DNA from 2 places in the Paenibacillus sp. FSL L8-0641 genome. Region 2 is predicted to be linked to the other one. Evidence: predicted binding sites of a transcription regulator. Region 2 holds the regulator's gene; the other holds the start of a gene.

Region 1 (15,246 bases), 4.6 Mb from region 2:
CCACAGCCACACGTTCACGCTCAGAAGATTGCTGCGCAATATCAGGCATACGTGCAGTCAAATATTCCTGACGCTCGGCTGTTAAAGCCCCGCCATTCTCCAATACCTCACGAATGACACGGTGAATCACCAAGTCAGGGTAACGACGAATCGGCGATGTAAAATGAGAGTAATACTCTGCTGCTAGCCCAAAATGTCCTGTCGTTTCCGCATCATACTTTGCCTGCTTCATCGAACGCAGCATCATCGTGCTAAGCACGGTTTGCTCCTTCGTACCCTGAATATCTTCCAGCAACGTTTGCAGTGCACGGGGATGAATGGAATTTCCTCTACCTTTGATCTGATGCCCAAAATTAGCCGCGAAAGCCATAAAGTTTTGCAGCTTCTCTGGATCTGGGTCCTCATGAATCCGGTACAAGAAAGGCACTTTAAGCCAATGGAAATGTTCAGCTACCGTTTCATTGGCCGCCAACATAAACTCTTCAATAATTTGTTCAGCTATCGTACGATCCCTCTTCACAATATCGACAGCTTTACCTTCATCATCAACAATCACTTTGGCTTCATCAAAATCAAAATCAACTGCACCTCGGCGCATTCGATTAGCACGCAGCTTCAATGCCAATTCCTTCATCGTGCCGAATACATCAACCAGATCCTTGTACCGTTCCATCAGTTCAGCATCTTCCTCTTCGAGGATTTTGCGAACGTTAGTGTACGTCATCCGTTCCTTCGTTTTAATCACACTGGTGAAAATATCATGCTTTACAACCTTCATATGCTCATTGAATTCCATCTCACAGGATAAAGTCAGTCGATCCACCTGTGGATTCAAAGAACATATTCCATTCGAAAGTCGATGTGGAAGCATAGGAATGACACGGTCAACCAAATACACGCTACAACCGCGGTTATATGCCTCCTGATCCAGCTTGGAGTTCTCATGCACATAATACCCTACGTCGGCAATATGAACGCCCAGACGGTAGTTTCCGTTCGGCAAGCGCTCTACATTGACAGCATCATCCAGGTCTTTGGCATCCTCACCATCAATGGTAACAATGATCTTATCACGCAGATCGCGCCGTCCCTGACGTACAATCTCTTCTTCCGTAATCGCGTCGGGAGCATTCTCGGCTTCCTCTGTCACTTCATCTGGAAAAGCTTCCGGAAGCTGATGCTTGCGAATAACGGACAAAATGTCAACGCCTGGATCATCCTTATGACCCAAAACCTCCAACACTTCGCCTTCCGCCGCAGCTCGTCCTTCTGGATAGCTCACAATGCGCACAACGACCTTTTGCCCGTTCACAGCTCCGTTGAAGCTATCCTTTGGAATGAAAATATCCCGGTTAATGCGCTTATCATCCGGCAAAACAAAACCGTATGCTTCGTGGCTCTGAAACACGCCTACTACTTGAAGCACTGCGCGCTTCACGATCCGCACAACTTCGCCTTCTAATCGGCCACCCGCAGGTCCCTTCGACGTCACTCTTACCAGTACCGTATCTCCATTCATCGCACTCTTCAAGTCGTTAGCATGAATATATACATCCGGGTGCTCCCGGTCCTCTGGAATCAAAAAAGCAAATCCCTTGGCATGAGCCTGCAAACGCCCACGCTGCAAATCCATCCGTTCCGGCACGCCATAGCGGTTTGTGCGGGTCAGCAGAATTTTCCCCTCTTCCTCCAAGGCATTCAAAAGCTTAAGAAATTCACGGAAATCTTCGGCATCCTTAATATCAAAATGCTGCTCCAGCTCCTGGTAAGTCATGGGTTTGTATGCGGTCTCGCGCATAAAATCGAGTAGTTGTTGCTCTGTTATCATAATATTGTCCACCTCGGGTGACCTTTAATTTTCAGTAATAAAATCCGCATGTCCTTGTTCCTTGCTCCTGATACAAGGCTCTTAATATACTCATACCCTAGTATACACGAATTTAATCGACGGCATCCCTGCCTGTCCAAAATCTAAAAAAAGCCCCCGTTTCCCGCGAAACGAAGGCTTAAGGTACATATTTATCTTATTTTGCAAAAAATGCAACTAAAACAGAAACGATCATGAAACCCGCACCCAAAACAGCAGTTGCGCGTTGTAAAATCAAATCCATACCGCGAGCTTTTGTCTTGCCGAACAGATGCTCAGCACCGCCAGAGATGGCACCGGACAAACCTGCGCTTTTCCCCTTTTGCAGTAAAACAACCGCAATAACAGCAATCGAGAACACAACGAGCAGCACTTTCAAAAAGATTTCCATGAAAAATCCCACCTCCTGAGCTTATACATCTGTTTTGCAAAACAACACAGCCTCTTTTATGAAAACATGTACATATCATGTTATAAATAGCCGGAAATTAACGCAAAACACTATTTTTATTCTACCACAGCTTCCAGTAGATAACAACAGCTATAGCAAGTCACTCAGCCATTAAGCCTTTGCAAAGTTATAAATTCTCATACACATCCATAATAACAAAAAACAGACCTGCTCGCGGTGGCGAGTAGGCCTGTTTTATTCATGCGTAAAAGCTTTGAGCGTTCAGACTTCGTGATCATAAACCATGAGTCAAGAGACGCCATCAGCATTTTTGCGCAATATTATTTTTTCAGGTTGTAGAAAGATTTCAGGCCGTGGTATTGAGCCAGTTCACCCAGTTGATCCTCAATGCGGAGCAATTGGTTGTACTTCGCAATACGGTCAGTACGGGAAGGAGCACCTGTTTTAATTTGGCCTGCATTTGTTGCAACAGCGATATCAGCGATTGTGCTGTCTTCGGATTCACCGGAACGGTGAGAGATAACAGCTGTGTATCCTGCACGTTTAGCCAATTCGATAGCATCGAATGTTTCAGTCAGCGTACCGATTTGGTTTACTTTGATCAGGATGGAGTTACCGATGTTTTCATCGATACCTTTAGCCAGACGCTCTGTGTTTGTTACGAACAGGTCGTCACCAACCAATTGGATTTTGTTGCCCAATTTTTCAGTGAGCAATTTCCAACCTTCCCAGTCATCTTCGGAGCAACCATCTTCAATAGTGATGATTGGGTATTTATCAACCCAAGAAGCAAGCAGGTCAACGAACTCAGCAGAAGTGAAGGATTTGCCTTCGCCTTCCAAAGTATATTTTCCATCTTTGAAGAACTCAGTGGAAGCAACGTCCATACCGAGGAATACGTCAACACCTGGTTTGTAACCAGCTTTTTCGATCGCTTCGATAATAGTGGACAGAGCTTCTTCGTTAGATTTGAAGTTAGGAGCAAAACCACCTTCATCACCAACAGCTGTGTTCAAACCTTTGGAGTTCAGTACGGATTTCAGGTTGTGGAAGATTTCTGCGCCTACACGCAGAGCTTCTTTAAATGTAGGAGCGCCTACAGGCAGAACCATGAACTCTTGTACGTCAACGTTATTGTCGGCATGAGCGCCACCGTTAACGATGTTCATCATTGGTACTGGCAATTGTTTAGCATTGAATCCGCCTAGGTAAGTGTACAGTGGCAAGCCCAGAGCTTCAGCAGCAGCGCGAGCTACAGCCATGGATACTGCCAGAATTGCGTTTGCACCCAATTTACCTTTGTTATGTGTACCATCCAATTTGATCATCAGCGTGTCGATTTCTACTTGGTTCACAGCATCCAAGCCGATTACTTCAGGAGCAATAATTTCGTTCACGTTTTTAACAGCTTGCAGAACGCCTTTACCCAGGTAACGGGATTTGTCGTTATCACGAAGTTCTACAGCTTCGTGAGCGCCTGTGGAGGCACCGGAAGGAACGATAGCACTACCGATAGCACCGGATTCCAGATATACTTCAACTTCAACCGTAGGGTTACCACGGGAGTCGAGGACTTCGCGAGCGTACACGTCAGAAATAATAGTCATTTGTACTTAATCTCCTTTGTGAATCATGATTTATTGGTCAAGCCTATACTTATTAAATCAAGCTTACTTGCGGGATGCAATCATAGATTTTCCTGTCATTTCCGCAGGTTGCGGAAGTTGCATCAAATCCAGAAGCGTTGGAGCTACGTCAGCCAATATTCCATGCTCACGCAAAACGATATTTTCGTCAGTCAAAATGAACGGAACCGGATTCGTTGTGTGAGCTGTGAACGGACGTCCCTGCTCATCAATTTCCATATCCGCGTTACCATGGTCGGCAATGATAATAACCACGCCACCTTTGGCTTTAACCGCATCTACAACACGTCCAACACATTCATCCGTCGTCTCTACCGCCTTAATCGTTGGCTCCAGCATACCGGAGTGTCCAACCATATCCGGATTGGCAAAGTTCAGGATAATCGCATCATGCTTGTCGGCTTCGATTTCCTTAACAGCAGCATCCGCTACTTCATACGCACTCATTTCCGGCTGCAAGTCATATGTAGCCACTTTAGGCGAGTTGATCAAAATACGAGTTTCGCCAGGAAGCTCCACATCACGTCCGCCACTGAAAAAGAAAGTAACGTGCGGATATTTTTCAGTCTCGGCAATACGCAATTGCTTCTTGTTGTTTTGAACCAACACTTCACCAAACGTGTTATCCAGATTTTTCGGTTCGTAAGCTACAAAGCCCTCAACCGTTTCGCTGAACAACGTCAGGCAAACAAAGTGCAAATCTTTAGGCCATTTCGGGCCACGGTCAAAACCACGGAAGTCCGCGTTTGTAAATACCTGAGACAGTTGAATCGCACGGTCAGGACGGAAGTTGAGGAAGATAACAGAGTCATTGCTTTCGACCAGCCCTACAGGACTTCCGTCAGCCTTCACAATAACAGTTGGCTCCACAAATTCGTCGAACACTGATTTTTCATACGATTCTTTCAATGCTTCCATTGGATCTGTGTATTGAGGTCCTTCTCCGTATACGATTGCACGGTAAGATTTCTCTACACGTTCCCAACGTTTGTCGCGGTCCATAGCATAATAGCGTCCTTGTACAGTCGCAATTTTACCTACGCCCACTTCTTGAATTTTAGCGATCAGCTGCTGCATGAAGCCTACGCCGCTGTCTGGCATAACGTCGCGTCCATCCATGAAAGCATGAATGTACACTTCTGTTAGGCCTTCTTTTTTCGCCAAGTCCAGCATAGCGAACAGATGGCTGATATGGCTATGCACGCCGCCGTCGGACAGAAGTCCGTACAGGTGAAGTTTCGTGTTGTTCTTCTTGGCATGTTGCACTGCTTTAACCAGTGTTTCATTGTCGTAGAATTCACCTTCACGGATGGACTTCGAAATACGAGTCAAGTCTTGATATACGATACGGCCTGCGCCGATGTTCAAGTGACCCACTTCAGAGTTACCCATTTGTCCTTCCGGCAAACCTACTGCTTCGCCAGAAGCCGTCAGCGTCGTATGAGGATACTGTTGTAAATACCGGTCGTAATTCGGTTTGTTGGCCTGTGCAACCGCATTGCCTTCCACGGTGTCACGCAGTCCGAACCCGTCCATAATAATTAAAGCTACCGGTTTTGGTGCTGTCATCTTACTTCGCCCCCTCAACAAGCGCGATGTACGACGCCGGTTGAAGACTGGCACCGCCCACGAGCGCGCCGTCGATATCGCTTTGACCCAGGTACTCAGTAACATTTTCAGGTTTTACACTACCACCATACTGAATACGTACAGCATTTGCTGTATTTTCATCATACAGCTCTTTAATCAGACTGCGGATATAGGAAATCACTTCATTCGCATCCTGCGAAGTGGAGGATTTGCCTGTTCCGATGGCCCAGATTGGCTCATAAGCAACAACTACTTGTGCAGCCTGATCCTTAGCCAAACCAGCAAAAGCTGCTACAGTTTGCACTTTTACAACTTCTTTGGTTTGTCCAGCTTCACGATCTTCCAGCTTTTCGCCTACACATACGATTGGAGTCAGGTCATGACGGAATGCCGCATGAACCTTTTTGTTCACCGTTTCGTCTGTTTCATTAAAATATTCACGACGTTCGGAGTGTCCGATCACAACGTAGTCTACGCCCAGATCTTTCAGCATTCCGCCGCTAATTTCACCTGTAAATGCACCATCTTCTGCAAAGTGCAGGTTTTGTGCGCCAATTTTAATAGACGTGCCTTTTACTGCTTCAACCAGAGCAGGAAGATTCGTAAATGGTGCGCAAATCACGCTTTCCACTCCTGCAACCTCTGCTTTGCCTTTGATCTCTTCGATGAAAGTTTTAGCTTCTGGTACGGTTTTAAACATCTTCCAGTTACCCGCGATAATCGGTGTTCTCAATGGTTTCAACTCCTAACTATTAGGTGCCCTAAAGCTTTATTCACGCATAGTGCGTTTGATTATTTATCGTTCAGTGCAACAACACCCGGAAGTGCTTTGCCTTCCATAAATTCCAGAGATGCGCCGCCGCCAGTGGAAATATGATCCATCTTGTCAGCCAAGTGGAATTTTTCAGCCGCAGCCGCAGAATCACCGCCACCAATGATGGTGTATGCTTCAGTTGTTGCGCAAGCTTCCGCTACTTCACGAGTACCACCAGCGAAAGGCTCGATTTCAAATACGCCCATTGGTCCGTTCCATACAACCAGTTTGGAGTTTTTGATTACATCTGCATAGATTTTACGTGTTTTCGGTCCAATGTCCACGCCTTCCCAAGCTGCAGGAATGCCGTCGATATCCACAATGTCTGTGTTCGCCGTAGCGCTGAAATCGTCAGACACAACAATATCTACCGGAAGATAGAAGTTTTTGCCGAGTTTCTTCGCTTTTTCGATAAATCCAAGAGCTACGTCCAGTTTGGATTCATCCAGCAAAGATTGACCCACTTCATAACCTTGAGCTTTGAAGAATGTATAAGTCAAACCGCCACCAATGATTACGTTATCTGCAATGTTCAGCAGGTTGTCGATCACGTCGATTTTGTCTTTTACTTTGGAACCGCCGATAATGGCTGTAAAAGGACGATCTGGATTCGACAGAGCTTTACCAATAACAGACAATTCTTTTTCCATCAGCAGGCCGGAAACAGCCGGAAGAATATGAGCGATACCTTCAGTGGAAGCATGAGCACGGTGTGCTGCGCCGAATGCGTCATTCACGAAAACGTCAGCCAATTCAGCAAATTGCTTCGCCAACTCAGGATCATTCTTTTCTTCTCCTGCATAGAAACGTACATTTTCAAGCAACAGCACGTCGCCGTTTTGCAGTTCAGCCACTTTCGCTTTAACAGCTTCGCCTACCGCTTCGTCCACTTTAACTACTGGCTTTTTCAGCAGTTCAGACAAACGTACGCCAACAGGAGTCAGACGCATGGATTCAACAACCTGACCTTTTGGACGTCCAAAGTGACTCGCCAAAATAACTTTTGCACCTTTTTCAATCAGGTAGTTAATGGTTGGCAAGGTTTCACGAATACGCTTGTCATCTGTAATTTTACCGTCTTCAACCGGAACGTTAAAATCTACACGAACAAACACCCGTTTTCCATTCAGTTCTATATCACGTACGCTCTTTTTGTTCATCTCCATATTCCTCCGCACCCTTATAATTTTACGAAACAGGAATTCAAGGCACATTTTGATATATAAAGAGCGGAAACAATAACCTGTTTCCGCTCTATGATGTTGCTAATAAGAAAGTTCTTATTATTTAGCCAGTTTAGCGAAGTATTCCAACGTGCGGATCAATTGTGCAGTGTAGGACATTTCGTTGTCATACCAAGCTACAGTTTTCACCAGTTGTTTGTCGCCGACAGTCAGAACTTTAGTTTGAGTTGCATCGAACAAAGAACCGAAAGTGAGGCCTTTGATGTCGGAAGAAACGATTTGATCTTCAGTGTATCCATAAGTTTCAGGATCGGAAGCTTCTTTCATCGCTGCGTTGATTTCTTCAGCAGTTACGTTTTTCTCCAGAACTGTTACCAACTCAGTCAGGGAACCTGTAGGTACTGGAACACGTTGAGCCGCGCCATCCAATTTACCTTTCAACTCAGGGATAACCAAACCGATTGCTTTAGCAGCACCAGTTGTGTTAGGAATGATGTTTTCAGCTGCTGCACGAGCACGACGGAAGTCACCTTTAGCATGTGGAGCATCCAAAGTGTTTTGGTCGCCAGTGTAAGCATGAATTGTAGTCATCAAACCTTCAACGATACCAAATTTATCTTGCAGTGTTTTAGCCATAGGAGCCAGGCAGTTCGTTGTGCAAGAAGCACCAGAGATTACAGTTTCAGTTCCATCCAGAATTTCATGGTTTACGTTGTAAACGACAGTTTTCATGTCGCCAGTAGCTGGAGCGGAGATAACAACTTTTTTAGCGCCGCCTTTCAAATGTTTCTCAGCAGCTTCTTTAGTTGTGAAGAAACCTGTGCATTCCAGAACGATGTCTACACCCAGGTCTCCCCAAGGGAGTTCTTCAGGGTTGCGGTTAGCCAAAACTTTAACTTCTTTACCGTTTACTTTGAAGAAGCCATCATGTACTTCTACTTGTCCTTGGAAATTACCTTGTGTTGTATCATATTTCAACAAATGTGCCAACATTTTGGAATCTGTCAAGTCATTGATTGCTACTACTTCAATACCTTCCACGTTTTGAATCCGACGGAAAGCAAGGCGTCCAATACGTCCGAAACCATTAATACCAACTTTAACTGTCATGAGTGAGTTCCTCCCAAAGTTCGTTTAGTTTAGTTTTATATATTCAAGACAGACCCGAAAGCCTGTCAAGACAACACGATTCATAAATCCTATATTAATCATTTAAATAACGACTTACAATCTCAACAGCAGCGCCTTCGTCGGTGACTAGAATGTCTTCTTGCCCGAAACGCAGTACCGCATGAATAGCGGCCGCCTTGTTCTTGCCTCCAGCTACACCTAGAACCGTATCGGTACGCCTAATGTCCTCCAATCGGAGTCCAAGCGTCAGCATTCTGTGAACAACGACGCCATCTTCGTTAAAATAATAACCAAACGATTCGGCTACCGCCCCTTCACTGCTGATCTGGGCAAAGGTTTCGGGATCAAGTTTACGTCTATGTGCCATCGCTATGGCGTTGCCTATCCCGTGAATGATGATACGACTCTCGCGAATCAGGCTCAATATATCCTGAATGTTCGTATCTTCAAGCAAGGAGTTGTAAGCATGATTGCTGAGCAAATCCGGTACATGGAGCAGACGGTATTGAGCGCCGACCTTGCGAGCCATTGTGGAAGCAATTGTGTTGGCCTGCATTTCCATGCTTTCTCCCAAACCCCCGCGTGCCGGTACAAACCACCCACCCTTAAGGGGGCCATTAGAAGGCAATGCCAGTTGTTCCGCCACGTCTGCAATCGTCGTGCCACCTGTTACAGCGACCACATCCTCGTCGTCCATAACACTTAGCAACGCTTTTGCTCCAGCGCGCCCCAGCTCCTGCTTTGTTAACGGAGAAACATCCGAATCCCCTGGAACGACAACCACCTTCCTCAAACCATAGGCTTGACGAATCTGGTCCTCCAATTGGGACAGGCCGAACAAGTTGTTCGCAATCGGCTCCAGCTGTTCCAGCAGATCCAGTCCTGCTTTGCTCACCTTCATGCCTACACTCTCAATCTCAATTAGCCCCTGAGCTTTAAGAAGATCGGTTTCGGCGCGCAACACGCGCTCGGTCATGTTCAGTGAAGCTGCCAGTGTTCTGCGTCCAACAACATCGGACAGCATAATCTGATGCAGGATCGTGTACCTTTTTTTCAAAACATCCATGAGGTCGGGCAGAAGCTGCTTCTGTATTTCTAATATCTTTCGCATGCTTTCCACTCCCGCACACTTCTAAGTTCTGTCTCTAATGCTCTATCTCTAACTGGTCTTAAAACGTCCCGGGATAACTTTTTAAGTCCCACGTATATCTTAACCAATATTTGCTCCATATGCAAGTCTATCTGAACCTATATTTCTCAACCATTTGTCTGAATATGCGCATTTAATAAAAGCTTGCAATTCACTGCTGTATATCATATAATCATCTTTGTTTCCAATTAGCTGTTTAATTAGTTAGTTGTTTGCATTGAATCAACTATGCGCCCGTGGTCCAACGGATATGACGTAGGCCTCCGGAGCCTGAGATCGAGGTTCGATTCCTCGCGGGCGCGCCATTTTAAATGAACGCTTAAATGCTTCTATATAATGTTTTAACCAATAAGAGCGCTGAGGGCTCTTTTTTTTAATCATTAGTTTGACTTTCTTTGACTTTTTGTTTGAAATTGTTTATCATGTGGTTAATACGCTAACAGTTTATAAATAAGGGACGTGTACTCGGCATGTCCACCAAATCCACTAACGATATTTAAGGGAGGTTTTTTGACGTGAGCTATGTTCCTATGGTAGTAGAACAAAGTAACCGCGGCGAACGCGCCTATGACATTTATTCCAGACTGTTAAAGGATCGCATTATTTTGTTAGGCTCGGACGTCAATGACGTTGTAGCCAACTCTATAATTGCGCAAATGCTGTTTTTGGCTGCCGAAGATCCTGAAAAAGATATTCACTTGTATATTAACAGTCCTGGCGGTTCCATTACAGCTGGTATGGCCATTTTCGATACGATGCAATACATTAAACCTGATGTATCTACGATTTGTGTAGGTATGGCGGCTTCCATGGGCGCGTTCTTGCTGAATGCAGGCGCCAAAGGTAAACGTTTCGCTTTGCCAAACAGTGAAATTATGATTCACCAACCTCTGGGTGGTGCACAAGGCCAGGCAACGGATATCGAAATCCGCGCACGCCGCATTCTGAAAATGCGTGATAAACTGAACCGCATTCTCGCAGATCGCACAGGCCAACCACTGGAACGTATTGAAAAAGATACAGACCGTGACTACTTCATGTCTGCTGATGATGCCAAAGAATACGGTATTATTGATAAAGTGCTAACTAGCTCCTCTCCAGAAGGTGTATAAGAGAAAAAATTTGCCTCTCAATAGCTGGTAAATGAAAAAGCTGCTCCGGATGTTATTATCCGGTAGGCAGCTTTTTTGCTTTATTGTTTTTTAGAGTATAGACAGTCCAACTTACTCATTTCTACTATTAAATCTGTCCCGCAAAAGGCTTTCCGCCTTGAGGCAGCAGTTGACCGAACGAGTAGGTAAACTCCGGAATTCCATACGCGTATGGCGCATAATCATACAAATCAAACACGATTGTTACTCCACTGTTCGTCACATAAAAATTCTGATCTGCCGCCAACTCTTTAAATTTACCGAATCCTTCACCAGCCTGAAGCGCATCGATTTTTTTCTTCAAATCAGCATTGAGGAACTTTTTGTAATTTGGATTCGCCTTCAATACGTCAGACAACTGCAGCAGTTTACCATCAGCGAGCGAGAACGTATATCCTTTACGTACCGTCATTCCATGTGCGCCACCCATATACGAGTAATCCTGCATAATCACACTTAGAATACCGTCCTTGTTATAGGCAATTGCAAAATCATTTTCGAAATCATATGGTCTTTCTGTTGTAGCCTCTCCCTCAGCCACCATCTTTTTGCCTGCTGCCAATATACCCTCTGCATGCTTTTTAAGCACATGGTTAATGGCCTGCTCTGCCTCAGGATTCAGCTGGCTGCCGCTGATTTGCGGATACTTAACTTTGTAAGATACCTTCGCATTACTCGAAGCTGGAAGTGTTTGAGACGCAATTGTGATCGGGTTTAGCTGACTTTTACTTAGCGTTACTGTCTTCTGAGCTGCGTTCCATTGAGCATCTATGCCTAGATAGTCTTTCAACAGACTCATAGGAATGTATAGCTTCCCAGCGATCTGTTTGGCATCCATACTACGTGTATTGATTCCATTGACGTTGACGTAGGCATCCGAGGAAGAAGCCATAATGTAAAGTTTATTGTACCCGCTACCTACGGTATAGGTCGTTGCTTTCGCATCATAGCTTACTGGAATCCCCAAGCTGTCACGCAGTGCGGCCACCGGAATCATTGTACTCCCGTTCACTTGAACACCTTTAGCGGGCAACGTTTTACCATTCCATTGGATAGTGATTCCTGGTTGCTGTGTTGCCGCTTGCTGCTGTTTAATCGATGCTGCCTGGATATATGAAACGGGAACAGCTGCGACTCCTGCTAAAATCCCTGCTGCCAGCAGTGCTGAACCCCATTTTTTCGTATGCTTATTCATATTAAGTATTCCTCCTGTTATTATTTCTGTATTGTCTATGTGTAAATAATCACTTTACTTATTATATCTATACCCCATTGTATGTAGTTTACAATCTGTACACTCCCCGATTTCAATCTGTACACCTAGTAACCCTTAGCTATGACAGACTCATTACAAAAAGGTTTCGGTATACAAAAAAAGCCAGCAAGCCAGCCTGCGCATGATGCAGGCCGCTTGTGGCTTCGTTTGATGATCTATATTAGTTCATTTCGTATTGAGCCGACACCTGAACTTTCACTGTTACTTGCCCCGATTGTATCTCTGTCCCGCTACCTGCTAAATCCATGAGCGATTTTGACATGGCATTTTCACGTTGTGTAAAGACTTGTGCTTCTCCGCCATCTACCGTCACATTCACAAGAGCACCTAATCCGCGTTTGGCCGCTTTAGCTACAGCACTAGCTTTAGATTGTGCGCTTCCCAATGCTTTAGTAATGGCTTCTTCCTCATAAGTCGAAGGATCTTCCACGGAAAAACGAATATTATCTACGTTATTGGCTCCGGACTTGGTCGCCTCATCCAACAACTGACCTATTTTATCCAAATCGCGGTATTTAACGGAAATTGTATGGTTGGCAGTGTAGCCTTTGAGCTTCTGCCCTTCTTTTTCGTTATAGGTGTAGTTAGGCTGTACATAAAACTGGCTGGTCTGAATGTCATCTCCGCTGATGCTCCACTTTTCTTTCAGCAGTTGTGTAACCTTGTTCAATTTTGTAGCATTAGCTTTTTGAGCAGCGGCTGCCGTATTCCCTTCCGATTGTACACCGATAGAGAGATAAGCAATATTGGGCTTTGCCAATACTTCCCCGCTTCCAGTCACATTAATTACACCGTTTACCGTCGAAGCTGTTGACGCAGCATAAGCACGATCTGCCCCTGTCCATAATCCTCCTGCTACTCCCCCTGCTATTAATGCACCTGTGAGAACTGCTGTGGCTACTGTTTTTGTCCAAAGTCTCATTGAATTCAACCTCTTTCTAGTAAATGTTTGTACCTTCCAGACGGAAAAGACGGAAAAAGGTTGCAGCCAAGCGTACAAATTTCCGAAACAGAGCATGACCACGAGGATTTTCATTATTTATAGTTTGAACTTAATACGGCCTCTATATCCAATAAATCCACAATAAAACAGTTAGCTGAGGAGTGTTCGAAGGATTTTTTTCTGGATATAAAAAAAGCCCCAAAGGGGCTTTTCACTAAGATCATACACTATATTACAAGCAATTCTTTGTTTATTGATTTTCCAGCTCTACCTTACTAACCAGACTTACTAAAGCGTTTACAGCCTGTTCGGCATCCGCACCTTCAGCACTAATATTGATTTCAGTACCTGTGCTGATGGCAAGACTCATAATACCCATGATGCTCTTGGCATTAACCTTTTTGTCATCTTTTTCCACAAAAATCTCAGATGAATATTTATTCGCTTCCTGTACGAACAACGCAGCAGGTCTGGCGTGCAGTCCTGTTTTCAAACGTACGACTACCGGATGTTTTGACATGTCAGCTTACCCCCTCATCAAATAAATCTGGACACTACTTACTCCATTTTATTTATCACATTATAACATTAACCCGGGACAGACACTAGAAAAAAAACTAAAAAAACTGGGGCTAAAAGCCCCACCAACATTCTTTTTACGGAATCAGGCCATTTTCGCCCCTGATTTTGTCAGCCATCTCATCAATTTTGCGAAGCCGATGATTTACACCCGATTTACTCACGACCCCTTTGAGCATTTCCCCGACTTCTTTCAAATTCAAATCGGGATGAGCGAGCCGAACTTCTGCCACTTCACGCAGTTTATCCGGCAAGGTCTCCAAGCCAACTTCTCTCTCCAGCAACTTAATATTCTCAATTTGCCGGACAGCAGCTCCAATTGTCTTGTTCAAATTAGCCGTTTCACAATTGACAATACGATTCACGGAATTGCGCATATCGCGCATAATGCGTACATCTTCAAATTTGAACAAGGCTTGATGCGCCCCAATGATGCTAAGCAGCTCAATGATCTTCTCGCCTTCCTTGATGTAGAGAATAAAACCCTTTTTTCGCTCAATACAGCGAGCATTTAGATGAAACTCATTCGCAAGATCAACGAGTGCCTGACAATGCTCCTCATACATCGAAGAAATTTCAAGGTGGTAAGATGATCCTTCAGGATTGTTGACAGAGCCACCTGCCATAAAGGCGCCCCGTAAATAAGCTCTCTTACAACAGTTTTTCCGAACAATATCCCGATTAATCCCGTCAGTGAACAAGAAACCTTCTGAGACGATATAAAGATCCTTTAGCAGTTGTTGCACATCATTAGGAATACGGACAATGTACACATTATTTTTTTTCAAGCGCATTTTTTTCCGTACAAGCAGTTCGATATGAAGTTGAAAATGCTTCTTGATCAAGGAGTAAATCCGCCTTGCAATCGCGGCATTTTCTGTGGACACGTCCAATATCACCCTTTTATTCGACAGTTGTACGGATCCGAGCATACGTATGAGCGCAGATAGTTCCGCTTTCTCACAGCAGGACTGGCTTTCAATCATCGTAAGCTCTTTTTTCGTTTGTGCCGCAAAGGACAAGGGACTCACCTCCTTCTTAATATCCAGTTTTGTACCAATTGGTAAATATGCTGGCTCAATTTGTCTGCATCATGCCGTAAATACGTGCGGAACAGAACTAATGTATCTGCCACCACTTTATATCCCCGGTCGGTCAGCTCGCCCATGTCTACTTGAACTGGCTTGGCTCCCTGCTCGGCATACATTTCCTGTACTTGGGGTGGAATTTCTCCGTTATTTACAATGACATAGTCGAAGAGATGATGCCCTACATGCTCAAAAATAGCTTGCAGATGGTCTCCTACTGTATAGCCATCGGTTTCACCAGGCTGGGTCATAACGTTACAGACAAATATTTTGATAGCGTCTGATTTCACTACAGCTTCAGCGAGTTTAGGTACAAGCAAATTCGGTAATATGCTGGTATATAGACTGCCGGGGCCAATCAAAATCGCATCAGCTTCATTAATGGCCTCTACAGCCTCAGGCAACGGCTCCACGT
Region 2 (15,246 bases):
CTAAGTACCTCAGGAACCTGCTCTTCGGCCAATACAGCTGCTGCTTCAGCATCCAGTTCCAGATGTGAACGGAAAAACAACTCAGACAACGTTACAATATCGGACGCAGATGTCATCTGTTCCTGGTATAAGCGAACAAGGGCCTTAGCCCAATCCAGTTGTTCCGCAGACAGCTCAGTAGGCAACAGCCCCGCTGTCTGGAGATGTGGAATCGCCATGCTGGCAATTCGCTCAGGATCAGCCTTTTTAATATAGTGATTGTTCAAATAAGCAAGCTTATTTGTATCAAACACAGCTGGACTTTTGGACAAACGATTAGGATCGAAAATCGAAATCAGTTGTTCCCGATCATAGATCTCTTCTTCGCCTTCTGGGGACCAACCCAGCAGTGCGATGAAGTTGAATATAGCTTCTGGCAAATAGCCCAACTTGTCATACTGCTCCATAAACTGAATAATGGATTCGTTACGTTTACTGAGCTTTTTGTGATCCTCACCTACAATCAGCGTCATATGACCGAAGCGTGGCGGTTCCCACCCGAGAGCTTCAAAGATCATCAACTGCCGCGGTGTATTGGAAACATGGTCTTCGCCCCGTAGTACATGCGATATTTTCATCAAATAATCGTCAACTGCTACAGCGAAGTTATATGTCGGAATACCGTCTTTTTTGACGATAACAAAATCGCCGCTTTCCTTGGAATTGAACGTAATTTGTCCTTTAACGATATCGTCAAACGTATATTCACGATCTTCCGGTACACGAAAACGAATACTTGGTACACGGCCCTCTGCTTCAAATGCCTGGCACTGTTCTTCTGTTAGATCACGATGTTTTCCAGAATAGCGCGGTGTCTCCCCACGTGCCGTCTGCTCTTCACGCTCGCGCTCCAGCTCTTCTTCAGTGCAGTAACAGCGGTAAGCCAAACCACGATCCAGCAAATCCTGCCAGTATGTTTTATATATGTCCAAGCGTTCAGTCTGACGATAAGGTCCAAACTCTCCTCCCACGTCTACGCTCTCATCCCAGTCCATACCCAACCATTTCAAATATTTAAGTTGGCTTTCTTCTCCGCCCTCAATATTGCGCTTCACATCTGTGTCTTCGATACGAATAATAAATTTCCCACCTTGATTGCGGGCAAACAAATAATTAAATAATGCCGTTCTGGCATTTCCAATGTGCAGATGCCCTGTAGGGCTTGGTGCATAACGTACACGAACTTCCGTGCTCATATAATCTCCTCCAAATTGAATTACTCAAGATGATAGCATTTACTTGATAAGACAGACAACCGATTGAGCCGCGATTCCTTCACCCCGGCCGGGAAACCCGAGTTGCTCTGTCGTGGTCGCCTTGACGTTCACCTGGGATAGCTCCTCTGCTTCCAGCGCCCGAGCGATGACTTCATTCATCTGCGGAATATACGATGCCATTTTGGGCTTTTGTGCGATAATCGTAGAATCGATATTCCCCAGGCGATATCCTCGCTCTTTAGCTAGCCCCCACACATGCTCCAGTAGCTTAAGACTGTCAGCATCCTTAAATTCTGGGTCATTATCTGGAAAATGCTTCCCGATGTCTCCCAAGCCAAGCGCGCCCAGGATAGCATCGCTAATGGCATGCAGCAGTACGTCTGCATCGGAATGGCCCAATAAACCTTTTTCATACGGAATATTCACACCTCCGATGATGCATGGCCTTCCTTCCACCAGCTGGTGGACGTCAAATCCTTGTCCCACTCTGATCATTTGATATCCTCTCCCTCTGTTTTCACCCATAGCGCCGCCATATCCAAATCCTCCGGTGTAGTAATTTTGATGTTCTTATAGCTGCCTTGAACGACAGTAACCGGAATGCCTAGCCGCTCTATCAGCATAGAATCATCTGTTCCCAAGAATCTCGACTGCTCCGCTTCCTCATAGGCTCGCAGCAGATCGGAAAGACGAAAAGTCTGTGGCGTTTGAATACTCCACAGACTTCGGCGATCCGGCGTTGCTGTAATGATACCATCCCCGTTCACTTGCTTGACCGTATCCTTTACAGGTACTGCCGCTACAGAAGCACCAGTACGCTGGGCTGCCTCAAGGCATGAACGTACAAGCTCAGGTTGAATGAGTGGACGCACACCATCATGCACCATCACCCAATCCGCTTGTAAGTGGCGCAGACCGCGATAGACCGAATGCTGGCGTTCACTGCCACCAGCCACCACCCGTACATTTTTACCGATTTTGTATTGATGAATCCAATCTCGGCAGCGTTCCACATCTGCTGTCCCAGTCACCATCACCATTTCATCCACTTCGGGCATAGCTGCGAATATTTCAAGTGTATGTATGAAGATGGGCTTGTCCCGCAAAAGCAGAAATTGCTTGCTCTCCTGCGTCCCCATACGGGAGCCGCGCCCTGCTGCCACAATGACAACTCCTACCCGATTGTTCATTCAAATAACTCCTGCCCTGATCGCACTTGGACGATCCGTATGATAACACATCTACTTCATCATACCGCGTTTATTGAGCTTTTTCCAATAATTTCGGTTTGGCAAAGATCATACGTCCGGCCGAGGTCTGAAGTACACTCGTGACCAGCACCTCCATAAGAGAGCCAATATAGTCACGTCCGCCTTCCACAACAATCATCGTACCATCATCCAGATAGGCTACACCCTGCCCATGCTCCTTGCCGTCTTTAATAATCTGCACCATAATTTCCTCACCGGGCAGTACGACAGGCTTCACTGCATTCGCCAAATCGTTAATATTCAGCACTGATACACCTTGCAGTTCGCATACTTTATTCAGGTTAAAATCGTTAGTTACAACTTTACCCTGTAACACCTTTGCCAGCTTGACCAACTTACTGTCAACCTCTGAAATTTCCTCAAAATCACCTTCGTAAATGAGCACATTCACATCCAGCTCTTTTTGGATTTTATTCAAAATATCCAGGCCCCGTCGTCCACGATTACGCTTAAGTAAATCTGATGAATCTGCAATATGCTGAAGCTCCTCTAACACAAATTCAGGAATCACAATCGTTCCTTCAATAAAACCTGTCTTGCAGATATCTGCAATACGCCCATCTATAATGACGCTGGTGTCCAAAATTTTATGTTCCTCCAGCTTGCGTTCTTCTGCACCCGTTCCCCGACCAAAAAAGCCAGAACTCCAAAAGGATGACAGCTCGTCCCGCTTTTCTAGTCCAACCATTAATCCCACATATCCACATATCACGGTAACAGCCGTCTGGATAAGTTGACCCGGGGCCCCCAACCATGAAAAAAGCGGATAGACTGCTAAGGAAAGTATCAATCCCACCGCTAAACCAATCACACCTGCCATCATCTCGTTCATCGGAATTCGTACCAAGCCTTCAATGCCCTGTTGCAACCGGTTCGCCACGGATGCTCCTGCGAATGAGCACCCGGCCATAAATAACACTGCTCCCGCCATCATCCAAACAACCATTCCCGGTAAAGACCCATCACTCAACCATTCTGGCATCCACGATACAATGCCCCCTACCCGCTGGTATAACGTATAGCCAAACCATGCTCCGCACAATCCTGTAAAAGTTAAAATAGCCTTTCTCCACATTGAATCTCTATACCTCCTTTATTTTCTTTTCATTAGTCTGCTATTTATTGGATACATAGCATTTCTCTTACCAGTATGATCCATTTCCCACATAACTAACCCTGTGTTTTCACTTTTTATGCATAAAAAAAGCATTTATCTCCTTGAAATAATTCAAGGAAATAAATGCTTATACTTGCTTGATACTACCGCTGTGAATGACGATATTGATCGTCCTGTTCTTCCTGACTGGAACGATCCCGATCACGCCCACGTCTGCGTGATAGTTTACGAATGTTCAGCTTCATACCATACAATGCATACAGCACCAGTGGCACAAAAATCAGCTTCGACAGCTGGTCAGGGAATTTAACAGCCAACACCACCGCTGCAATTACGACCCATGGAGCCACCCAAATTGCTTTTTTCGGGAGGCCAACCTTTTTAAAATTTGGATATTTCATGGAGCTGACCATCAAATAAGAGACCAGCAACATGGCAATCGACATGTATAACAAAGAAATATCGTTATGGAATAAGGACAAAGTGGCTAATACGCCACCTGCTGCCGGAATTGGTAGACCCGTAAAATAACCTGGTACACCAGGACGTACGTTAAATCGAGCCAAACGCAACGCTCCGCACATCGGGAAAATGGCAGTAACCGTCCAAGCGAGAGCCGAATTCGCATCATGAAAAGCAACCATGTACATAATAACTGCGGGAGCAACACCAAAAGATATCATATCTGATAAGGAGTCCAGTTCTTTACCGAATTCGCTTTGGGCATTCAGGACCCGGGCCATTCTTCCATCCAGTCCGTCCAACAACATGGCGACAATAACCATAATAGCGGCAAGACTGTATTTTCCGTCTACAGCCAATAAAATGGCGATCATTCCGAGAAACAAGTTACCTAAGGTACACAAGTTCGGAATTGATTTGGTAATCATCTCTTCACCTCAATGTATGAATTGTTCCATTATAATCCTTTCACTGTATTACATTTACATTTGCCTGTCAATGAAAACTTGTTCCTGCAAACGTTTAAGACCTTCTTTAATCGTACGCGCACGAACCTCTCCAATACCATCCACTTCATCCAGTTCTTCTATCGTTGCTGTGATGACATGTGGAAAACGTCCAAACCGCTCTACCAGATTATGAATAATCACATTCGGTAAACGCGGTATCTTGTTCAGTACCCGATAGCCGCGTGCAGCAATATACTCCTCTGATGTCGCAGCTGAAGAAGGGTAGCCTAGTAAACGTACAATATGATTCACATCCAATAATTCGTCGTCCGTAGAACGTTTGAGTCCCAATATAATTTCACGAATCTTTTCGTCGCTATCGTCTTTGGCATAATCCTTATACAACAACCATGCTTCTTCCTCAATATTGCTGACAAGCTCTTCCATCTGCATACTAATTAGACGGCCCTCATTTCCGAGCTCGTTAATAAATCGTTTGATCTCCATTTTGATGCGCAGCACCATTTCGATCCGTTGGATGACATTAACGACCTCCGGCATGGTAACCAGCTCTTCAAATTCAGATGCTGTCAAATTCGTAGAGGCTTGCCCCAACACAGATCTATATTTTTCTAACGTCTGAATAGCCTGATTGGCTTTCGTTAAAATAACCCCGATTTCCTTGAGCGCATACCGTAATGTCCCCTGATACAAGGTAATAATATTACGCCGCTGGGAAATAGACACCACTAGTTTACCAGTTTGCTTAGCAACTCGTTCTGCCGTCCGGTGCCGAATTCCTGTTTCAATCGACGAAATCGAGGAGTCAGGAATCAGTTGCGTATTAGCATATAAAATTCGTTTTAAATCCTCGCTTAATATGATTGCGCCGTCCATTTTAGCCAACTCATACAAATAGTTCGGCGAAAAATCACAATTAATGGAGAAACCGCCATCCACGACTTCCATAACTTCTGGGCTATAGCCAACGACCAGAAGAGCACCCGTTTTGGCACGCAAAACGTTTTCTAATCCGTCGCGAAAGGGAGTTCCCGGTGCCACAAGCCGCAGCAAATCGTTCATTTTATCCAGTTGGCTCGCTTCTTTCATTCTCAATGCCCCCTAATCTAATGCGGCTGCCAGTGCATCTGCTACCGTTCCTACTCCTATAATTTGTATCCCTTTCGGATGTGTCCAGCCCTTCAAGCTTTTCTCTGGCATGATCACCCGTTTGAAACCTAGTTTCTCCGCTTCTCGTACTCGCTGTTCTGCTCGGGATACCGCACGCACCTCACCTGTCAGTCCCACCTCGCCAAAAATCACATCGTACGGCTTGGTAGGAGCATCTCTAAAGCTGGAAGCAATACTCACAGCTATAGCCAAATCTACCGCCGGTTCATCCAACTTTACACCTCCGGCTACGTTGAGATAAGCGTCCTGGTTTTGCAAAAACATGCCCATCCGCTTTTCTAGCACGGCTATGATTAATCCCATTCGATGATGATCGACTCCTGTGCCCATCCGGCGTGGAGATGGAAAATGCGTAGCTGCAATCAATGCTTGCAGTTCAACCAATACAGGCCGGGTTCCTTCCATACTGGCTACAACAGTAGAACCCGCCACCCCTAGTGGGCGTTCAGACAGAAACAACTCGGAAGGATTGGATACCTCACGCAAACCGCTTTCAGCCATTTCAAAAATACCAATCTCATTTGTAGAACCAAAACGATTTTTAACTGCACGCAAAAGCCGATACGTATGATGACGCTCTCCTTCAAAATAAAGCACACAATCAACCATATGTTCCAACAAACGCGGACCTGCAATGGCACCTTCCTTGGTCACATGCCCTACCAGTACCGTAGCAATACCTAGCCCCTTGGCAATTCGCATAAAGCGTGAAGTACATTCCCGCACCTGAGCCACACTACCTGGTGCACTCGTCACCTCAGGCAAATATACAGTCTGTATCGAGTCGATGACCAAAAACTCCGGCTTCAAGCTGTCCACCGCTTCTTCAATCGTCTCCAAATTCGTCTCACATAATACGTATAGGCTGGGGGACAAGGCACCGAGTCGATCTGCACGTAGTTTCGTTTGACGGACAGATTCCTCACCAGACACGTACAGCACCTTTAAACCAGTTAAAGCCAGCTCATTAGATGTTTGCAGCATAAGCGTAGATTTACCGATTCCCGGATCACCGCCCACCAAAACGAGTGAACCCGGCACCACACCTCCACCGAGTACTCGATTCAATTCGCCAATTCCCGTCAAAATTCGTGCTTCTTTACCGCTCTCCACCTCTATAATAGGGAGTGGCTTGTCTTTTGTGCTATGAGTAAGAAGGGAAGACCCCATTCCTTGAGTTTTTACAACGCTTTCCGTTTCTTCGACCATGGAATTCCATGCCTGGCATCCAGGACATTTCCCGTACCATTTGGGCGATTCATAACCACATTCCGTACAGGAAAATTTAGTTTTCACTTTAGCCATACTTTGTTCCCTGGCTCCTTATTGACGACGATGATGTCAAATTTATGTTCATACAACCCAGAAAGAGCTGTAACAATAAAAGTTTACCATTGAAGCTTGGCGGACGTAAAGCAATATCACAAACTTTCCCAAAGCATTTACCCAACCTTTTCACCGTGTTTTATACACAAAAAGGGTGCCTTCGCAATAGCTTTCCAGCCTGCGAGACACCCTTTTCTACTGTTTATTTAGTAAACTGCTTTAGGACTTGGCAGATACATTACCCTTTTTGGTTACAGTCAATGTACCGTTCTCCTCATCAATGAAGAGAGAGTCACCTTTAGTAATGTTGCCAGTCAACAATTCCTCGGACAGGCGATCTTCGATATGCTTCTGGATTGCACGACGCAATGGACGCGCACCATACGCTGGATCAAAGCCTTCCTTCGCAAGGAATTTTTTAGCGTTGTCTGTCAACTCGAAGTCAACCTCATACTCATTCAGGCGTTTACGCAGCTCCTCAGACATGAGTGACACAATTTCAGCAATATGTTTTTCTTCGAGAGAATGGAAAACGATAATTTCATCAATCCGGTTCAAGAACTCAGGACGGAAGCTTTTCTTCAATTCATCCATCACTTTGCCCTTCATATTATCATAATCCGCCCCAGCGTCTACTACAGCTGTAAAACCAAGCGTGGAGTTACGTTTAATAGCCTGTGCACCAACATTAGATGTTAGGATGATGAGTGTGTTACGGAAATCGACGACACGACCTTTGGAATCTGTTAGACGACCATCTTCCAGAACTTGCAGAAGAATATTGAATACTTCTGGGTGTGCTTTTTCAATTTCATCCAGCAATACAACAGAGTAAGGCTTACGACGTACCTTCTCGGTCAGTTGACCGCCTTCCTCATATCCAACGTACCCTGGAGGCGCTCCTACCAGACGGGACGTGGAGTGTTTCTCCATATATTCAGACATATCAATACGGATAACCGCATTTTCATCTCCAAACATGGATTCAGCCAAGGCGCGTGCCAACTCTGTTTTACCCACCCCAGTTGGACCGAGGAAAATAAAGGACCCAATTGGACGCTTCGGATCTTTCAGTCCGGCACGTGCCCGGCGAATCGCCCGGCTTACTGCCTTAACTGCTTCGTCCTGTCCGATTACCCGCTCATGCAGCAACTCTTCCATATTCAACAAGCGGTGTGTTTCTTCCTCTTTCAGCTTGCTGACTGGAACACCTGTCCAGATTGCAACGACTTGAGCGATATCCTCTGGTGTAACTTCAGAATCTGTACGACCCTGTTGTTCTTTCCATTGGTTTTTGGTCACGTCTAGCTCTTCACGGATTTTTTGCTCTGTATCACGCAGGGCTGCCGCTTTTTCAAACTCCTGACTTTGTACCGCTGAATCCTTTTCCTTCCGGATATCTTCCAGACGGTTTTCCAGCTGTTTCAGGTTTGGCGGTACAGTGTAAGAATTCAGTCTTACTTTGGAGCCCGCTTCATCAATAAGGTCAATAGCCTTATCTGGCAGGAAGCGATCAGTGATATAACGATCTGACAATTTTACGGCTGCTTCAATAGCCTCATCTGTGATCTTTACACGGTGATGCGCTTCGTAACGGTCACGCAGACCATACAGAATTTGAATCGCCTCTTCTGGAGAAGGTTGATCCACTGTAATGGGTTGAAAGCGACGCTCCAAAGCAGCATCTTTCTCAATATATTTGCGGTATTCATCCAGCGTGGTCGCACCGATGCATTGCAGCTCGCCACGTGCTAGAGCAGGTTTCAGGATGTTGGACGCATCAATTGCGCCTTCCGCTCCACCAGCACCAATCAGCGTATGCAGCTCATCAATGAACAACACGATATTACCCGCTTGACGAATCTCGTCCATAATTTTTTTCAAACGATCCTCGAATTCGCCACGATACTTGGTGCCTGCTACCACAGAGCCCATATCCAGTGTCATTACGCGCTTGTCGCGCAATGTTTCGGGAATCTCATTCGCTATGATTTTTTGAGCCAATCCTTCGGCAATCGCCGTTTTACCTACCCCAGGCTCACCAATCAGAACCGGATTGTTCTTTGTACGGCGGCTGAGCACCTGAATTACGCGTTCAATTTCCTTGCTACGCCCAATAACAGGGTCCAGGTTGTTTTCCTTCGCAGATGCCGTCAGATCGCGTGCCAGACTGTCCAGGGTTGGCGTGCTGACATTAGCTGGAGCACCGTGATGGCTGGAAACAGCCTCGCTGCTGCCGAGCAATTGAAGCACTTGCTGACGCGCTTTGTTCAGACTGATGCCCAGGTTGTTCAGTACGCGTGCTGCTACGCCTTCGCCTTCACGAATAAGACCAAGCAAAATATGTTCTGTACCTACATAGGTATGGCCCAGTTTGCGGGCTTCATCCATAGACAGTTCGATGACTTTTTTGGCACGTGGAGTATAGGCAATGTTCGTAGGTTGCTCTTGACCGCGTCCAATCAACGTTTCCACTTCATCCTGGATTTTTTCCAGTCCCAGGCCCAAACCGATTAAGGCTTTCGCTGCTATTCCTTCACCTTCACGAATGAGGCCTAGCAAAATGTGCTCTGTACCAATGTTGTTGTGTCCCAATCGAACTGCTTCTTCCTGAGCCAAAGCAAGCACTTTCTGTGCACGTTCCGTAAATCTTCCAAACATCATATATCCTGCACCTCCACAGTGTGTATTTCAGATCATTTTATATATTAAAGGGTTGTGCCTAATTTTTGCCGGATCAGCTTCGCCCGGTACATATCGCGCTCTTCGGTATTCATTTTATCCCCAAAGCTTTTTTGCAGGAACCCGGGTTGTGTCATCACATTCAGCTCATTCATCGCTGCGGTGGAAGGACGCTCCAAAATCCCCAAATCTACGCCAAGACGTACATCAGACAGCCGCTGTGCAGCCTCCTTGGAATCCAATACTGCTGCATACGACAAAATACCGAATGAACGCATCACCCGATCTGTAATTCGCAGCATAGATTCATTCATTAGCCTTTCTCTGGCAGAACGCTCGTGCTCAATAATTTGTAGCACCACGCCATGTAGATTCTCAATAATCTCCGCTTCGGTTTGTCCCAGTGTAATCTGATTAGACACCTGAAACAAATTTCCGACCGCTTCGCTGCCTTCACCGTAAATGCCGCGAACTGTAAGACCTACCTGTGAAACAGCAGACAATATACGATTGATTTGATGAGTCATGACTAATGCGGGCAAATGCATCATCACCGAAGCTCTCATACCTGTGCCGACATTCGTTGGACAACTGGTTAGAAAACCTCTCCGATCATCAAATGCATAATCAACATGCGCTTCAAATGCATCATCAATAACCATAGCGCGTTCCCAAGCTTCTCTAACCTGACATCCCGGATATAAGCACTGGATACGCAGATGATCCTCTTCGTTTATCATAACACTAACCGATTCATCATCGCTAATTAAGACAGCACCGTTACGAGATTCGTTCGCCAAATTAGGACTAATCAAATGCTTCTCAACCAGCACCTTCTTGTCGATCTCATCCAACTCGGATATTTTCAACGTATGAAAAGTACCAAAACCGCCTAAATCATCATACTGAAGGATATCCGTCAAGCGCTGAAGTGCTTCTGCCGACTGCTGATTGGTAGCAAGCATGGGAAAAGGCAGATGCTGCAAGTTACGCGCAATTCTTACCCGGCTGCTAATGACAATCTCCGAATCCGCAGCATCACCACGCATCCAGTCACTTAGCGGCTTCTCCGTAAACCGAACATTGGGCATTACGCATCCCTCCTACTCTTCACAAACTTTACTCTTCAGTCATTTCTTTTTCAAGCTCTCTGATTTGATCCCTAAGCTCAGCAGCTGATTCAAACTCTTCCTGTACAATATGCTGTTGCATCTCTTTTTTCAAATCGTCAATTTGCCGTTTAACCTTCAGTCGGCCACCAGTGCGAACCGGAACTTTACCAACATGATTCGTACTGCCATGCACACGCTTGAACAGAGGGTCCAGACGATTATCAAAATATTGATAGCACGACGGGCATCCGAAACGTCCCAGCTTACTAAACTGTGCATAGGTCATGCCACAATCCTTGCATTGCAGGTTCTGCGGACCACTGTGGCCTGGTGACTGGCTCTTTGTACTGGAGTCAAAATCCAACATCCCCGACAGCAAGCTATGAATTGAAAAGCCGTTAGGTGTTCCAGGGATCATCTCCCCTTTTTCCTTCGCACACGTCTCACAAATATGAAACTCTGTCTTTTCGCCATTCACAATTTTGGTGAAATGCAAAGTTGCCGGCCGCATATTACATTCTTGGCACAGCATAAAAGCACCTCCTTCAATGTCAGGATTTAATACCCACCCTACATCCAAAAATTAGTCTCTATTCACACATTATTTGGTCGCCAGCAATGAGATCAGCATAGCCTTAAGCAATCTTGCTCGCAGTTGATCACGATAGGGAAGCTTCAGTAATAATGTATCCCTCGATAAAGCAGCCTTCATTAGATTAGCTTCCCTTTTGCTTAAAAAATGGGCTTCCTCTAACTGATAAATCAGTCCTTCTGCTGCTGATTGGCTAATTTCCTCCCCGATGCTCTGATGAAGATGTGTATGGATGGCATGCTGTGCGGGTAGCTGAATTCGCTGAATACGAATGTAGCCTCCACCACCGCGTTTACTTTCCACCACATAGCCTTTTTCCAGCGTAAACCGGGTGCTAATTACATAATTAATTTGCGACGGCACGCAGGAAAAGCGGTCAGCCAGATCATTACGCTGAATCTCCACTAAACCTTGGGGACTTTCCAGCAATATACTCTTCAAATATTGTTCAATAATATCGGAAACATTGCGCATTTCATCATCCTCCACTAACGGAAACGCAAGTATTCAAGTACATTTCACGCTCCACAGAGTCCGCCGTATATTGAACTTAACCAAACGGTAAAGTCACGAATCTAAGCTGTATTTAGGCTATTGCCTGTTCTACATTCATTGAAATGTACCGTTTTGTCTCTAGTGTGGCCTTTATTTGCGATTAATCATACACTTCTCTTATGTTCATAAGAGTCAGCTCCTAACTATACGCAAATCATTTCAATCCTCGTTTGCTTCTTTACTATCGAAATTACTTCATACGGCCAATCCATCAGCATAATACTTTTACAGAATCACACTAGGTTTGATTGACTTTGACTTTCTTTGACTATATTCACATTATAGCACATTATTCATTTTTGCCAAGGGGTCAATACCATTTTTCGCAATCTAATTATGTTTTATACAATACCATAAAAAAACTCTTCCCATTACAGAAAGAGTTTTGAAAATAATGATAACCACACAAGTTATATTCTCTGAAAGATGAGCTTAAAAGATCTAAATAGGCCTTTATCAGAAAAAATCTAATAAAAACGTTTGATTTACTGGTATTACGCGTTTAAGGGCAGACACAGACTCACTACTCCCTTCAATCCGCTCCCACTTATACAGATCATCAGCCTGCTGATAGCCAAGCATCAGAGTCGTCAGTGACTGAATCCCAAGTTTCAAGTCAGCTACTATGGCGTTTTCAGATGAATTGCTTATATCCACTCTCTCCAGATGTCCTTGCCCCTCCGTAGTAATCGTTAATCTCCATAATCCATCATTCCATGGAGCATACCGATCTGTCAGATTTAAGGTTAAACTTGTTTCCTCTTCAAGCTGTTCAAAAGGGTATCTTTCTACAAAAGCAGCTGCATCCACAATACGTCCCATAAAATAAGGCACAGTTTCCTGTTGAATCCGTGGATCATCGAGTAAAAATGGCAAATTGTCATCTGCTGGAACGTAAATAAATTTACCTTTGGCTATCATTGAGTCATGATTTGCAAAATAAGTCCATAAAGCCCGACGAACCGTCTCATTTTCATATACCAACTCATCACAATTCAACTGTTTATCTTCAATTTTGTATAGTGCATATCCTTGCGGAATGCCTGTTTCTGAGTAATATACCGCAGTTCGATAGTTCTCATTTAAAATCCGCTCTTGCCACCATTCCTTATCTCGTACCAGCGTGCCATTATAACGAGAGGCATACGCTTGATACACTTGGTCCAGTTCTGAAATATCCTTGATATCGCGTTTGACTGTACCTTCTGTTTTAAGTTTTGCAGGGAATTTATCAATGGGAATGACGTATTTTTTGTACTCTGTATACGTTTCCCATCCAAATTTACGGTAGAAGGCAAAGGAGAATGGATGCAAAAAAGAAAGGCTTTGTCCCGCAGACTTCATCTCTTCAAGTGCATGCGTCAATAAACGTGATACCATGCCTCCGCGACGCTTTTCTGGCCACGTCGCCACACCAGCAATGCCCCCCATATCAAAAACCTGACCGTTTATGTATACCTGAAGCGGTAACAAAGTCAGTTTAGCATTTAAGTCATGTCCGTCGAATATTCCCCATATTTGTTCTGGTTTGAATTTCTTCTTGGCCTTTTCCAGATCCTCTAGGGACATTGTAAACTGAAAAGCATATTGAGATAATTCAATAGCCGCTTCAAATTCCTCACGCTGTAATTGTCTGATCTCCATATCTTCATCACCTCGCTCGTATACTTGGACATCCATAAAAAAGATTACACACTTAGAGTGTGGCAAACCCCATTCTCTCTGTCAACCTTAGAAGCAGGTGGCCATCTAAAAATGCATAAAAAAAGGATGATAATCTCATTGAGATTATCATCCTTTTCACTTTTGCTTGGCGACGTCCTACTCTCCCAGGACCCTGCGGTCCAAGTACCATCGGCGCTGGAGGGCTTAACGGTCGTGTTCGGGATGGGTACGTGTGGAACCCCTCCGCTATCGCCACCAAACATGAATTTGCTACGCAAATTCTTCCGTAAGGTTATTCGCTTCATCACATATCGTGTGAACAAATAGCCATGCGCTTGTTGTATGTCACTTGTACATACCTTCAAGGTTACACCCTGAAAACTGGATCCGAAACTTATTTGCGTTTTATCTTAGGATAAGCCCTCGACCGATTAGTATTGGTCAGCTCCATGCATTACTGCACTTCCACCCCCAACCTATCTACCTCGTCGTCTTCAAGGGGTCTTACATACTGGGAAATCTCATCTTGAGGGGGGCTTCACGCTTAGATGCTTTCAGCGCTTATCCCTTCCGTACATAGCTACCCAGCGGTGCTCCTGGCGGAACAACTGGTACACCAGCGGTACGTCCATCCCGGTCCTCTCGTACTAAGGACAGCTCCTCTCAAATTTCCTACGCCCACGACAGATAGGGACCGAACTGTCTCACGACGTTCTGAACCCAGCTCGCGTACCGCTTTAATGGGCGAACAGCCCAACCCTTGGGACCTACTTCAGCCCCAGGATGCGATGAGCCGACATCGAGGTGCCAAACCTCCCCGTCGATGTGGACTCTTGGGGGAGATAAGCCTGTTATCCCCAGGGTAGCTTTTATCCGTTGAGCGATGGCCCTTCCATGCGGTACCACCGGATCACTAAGCCCGACTTTCGTCCCTGCTCGACTTGTAGGTCTCGCAGTCAAGCTCCCTTCTGCCTTTGCACTCTTCGAATGATTTCCAACCATTCTGAGGGAACCTTGGGGCGCCTCCGTTACTCTTTAGGAGGCGACCGCCCCAGTCAAACTGCCCACCTGACACTGTCCTCGCACCGGATTACGGTACCAAGTTAGAACCTAGATACGATCAGGGTGGTATCCCAAGGATGCCTCCCTTCAAGCTGGCGCTCAAAGTTCGACGGCTCCCACCTATCCTGTACAGATCGTACCCAAATTCAATATCAAGCTGCAGTAAAGCTCCATGGGGTCTTTCCGTCTTGTCGCGGGTAACCTGCATCTTCACAGGTATTAAAATTTCACCGGATCTCTCGTTGAGACAGCGCCCAAGTCGTTACGCCATTCGTGCGGGTCAGAATTTACCTGACAAGGAATTTCGCTACCTTAGGACCGTTATAGTTACGGCCGCCGTTTACTGGGGCTTCGGTTCATAGCTTCGCCCCGAAGGGCTTACCACTCCCCTTAACCTTCCAGCACCGGGCAGGCGTCAGCCCGTATACTTCGCCTTGCGGCTTCGCACAGACCTGTGTTTTTGCTAAACAGTCGCTTGGGCCTTTTCACTGCGGCCCCCTCGGGCT

The links. Region 2 encodes CtsR, which represses protease genes until heat stress. Its sites were predicted from a motif close to ATGGTCAATAAAGGTCAAACA; they were not measured.
Region 1: the regulator CtsR is predicted to act here: its motif matches at 10,177-10,197, upstream of clpP (ATP-dependent Clp endopeptidase proteolytic subunit ClpP).

What each region holds. Positions count from the first base shown of each region.
Region 1 is NZ_JBBOUW010000001.1:208,384-223,629, reverse strand. It holds gene rnr (ribonuclease R) at 1-1,828, opposite strand, end outside; gene secG (preprotein translocase subunit SecG) at 2,025-2,258, opposite strand; gene eno (phosphopyruvate hydratase) at 2,600-3,886, opposite strand; gene gpmI (2,3-bisphosphoglycerate-independent phosphoglycerate mutase) at 3,950-5,494, opposite strand; gene tpiA (triose-phosphate isomerase) at 5,496-6,248, opposite strand; gene MKY16_RS00960 (phosphoglycerate kinase) at 6,308-7,489, opposite strand; gene gap (type I glyceraldehyde-3-phosphate dehydrogenase) at 7,613-8,623, opposite strand; gene MKY16_RS00950 (sugar-binding transcriptional regulator) at 8,718-9,755, opposite strand; tRNA gene MKY16_RS00945 (tRNA-Arg) at 10,025-10,099, shown strand; gene clpP (ATP-dependent Clp endopeptidase proteolytic subunit ClpP) at 10,310-10,906, shown strand; gene MKY16_RS00935 (PdaC/SigV domain-containing protein) at 11,034-12,140, opposite strand; gene MKY16_RS00930 (SIMPL domain-containing protein) at 12,382-13,143, opposite strand; gene MKY16_RS00925 (HPr family phosphocarrier protein) at 13,415-13,684, opposite strand; gene whiA (DNA-binding protein WhiA) at 13,821-14,765, opposite strand; gene MKY16_RS00915 (gluconeogenesis factor YvcK family protein) at 14,771-15,246, opposite strand, start outside.
Region 2 is NZ_JBBOUW010000001.1:4,846,195-4,861,440, forward strand. It holds gene gltX (glutamate--tRNA ligase) at 1-1,235, opposite strand, end outside; gene ispF (2-C-methyl-D-erythritol 2,4-cyclodiphosphate synthase) at 1,275-1,751, opposite strand; gene ispD (2-C-methyl-D-erythritol 4-phosphate cytidylyltransferase) at 1,748-2,446, opposite strand; gene MKY16_RS22010 (PIN/TRAM domain-containing protein) at 2,517-3,602, opposite strand; gene pssA (CDP-diacylglycerol--serine O-phosphatidyltransferase) at 3,788-4,534, opposite strand; gene disA (DNA integrity scanning diadenylate cyclase DisA) at 4,589-5,665, opposite strand; gene radA (DNA repair protein RadA) at 5,678-7,051, opposite strand; gene clpC (ATP-dependent protease ATP-binding subunit ClpC) at 7,292-9,736, opposite strand; gene MKY16_RS22035 (protein arginine kinase) at 9,781-10,845, opposite strand; gene MKY16_RS22040 (UvrB/UvrC motif-containing protein) at 10,874-11,398, opposite strand; gene MKY16_RS22045 (CtsR family transcriptional regulator) at 11,468-11,932, opposite strand; gene MKY16_RS22050 (GNAT family N-acetyltransferase) at 12,470-13,657, opposite strand; rRNA gene rrf (5S ribosomal RNA) at 13,822-13,938, opposite strand; rRNA gene MKY16_RS22060 (23S ribosomal RNA) at 14,090-15,246, opposite strand, start outside.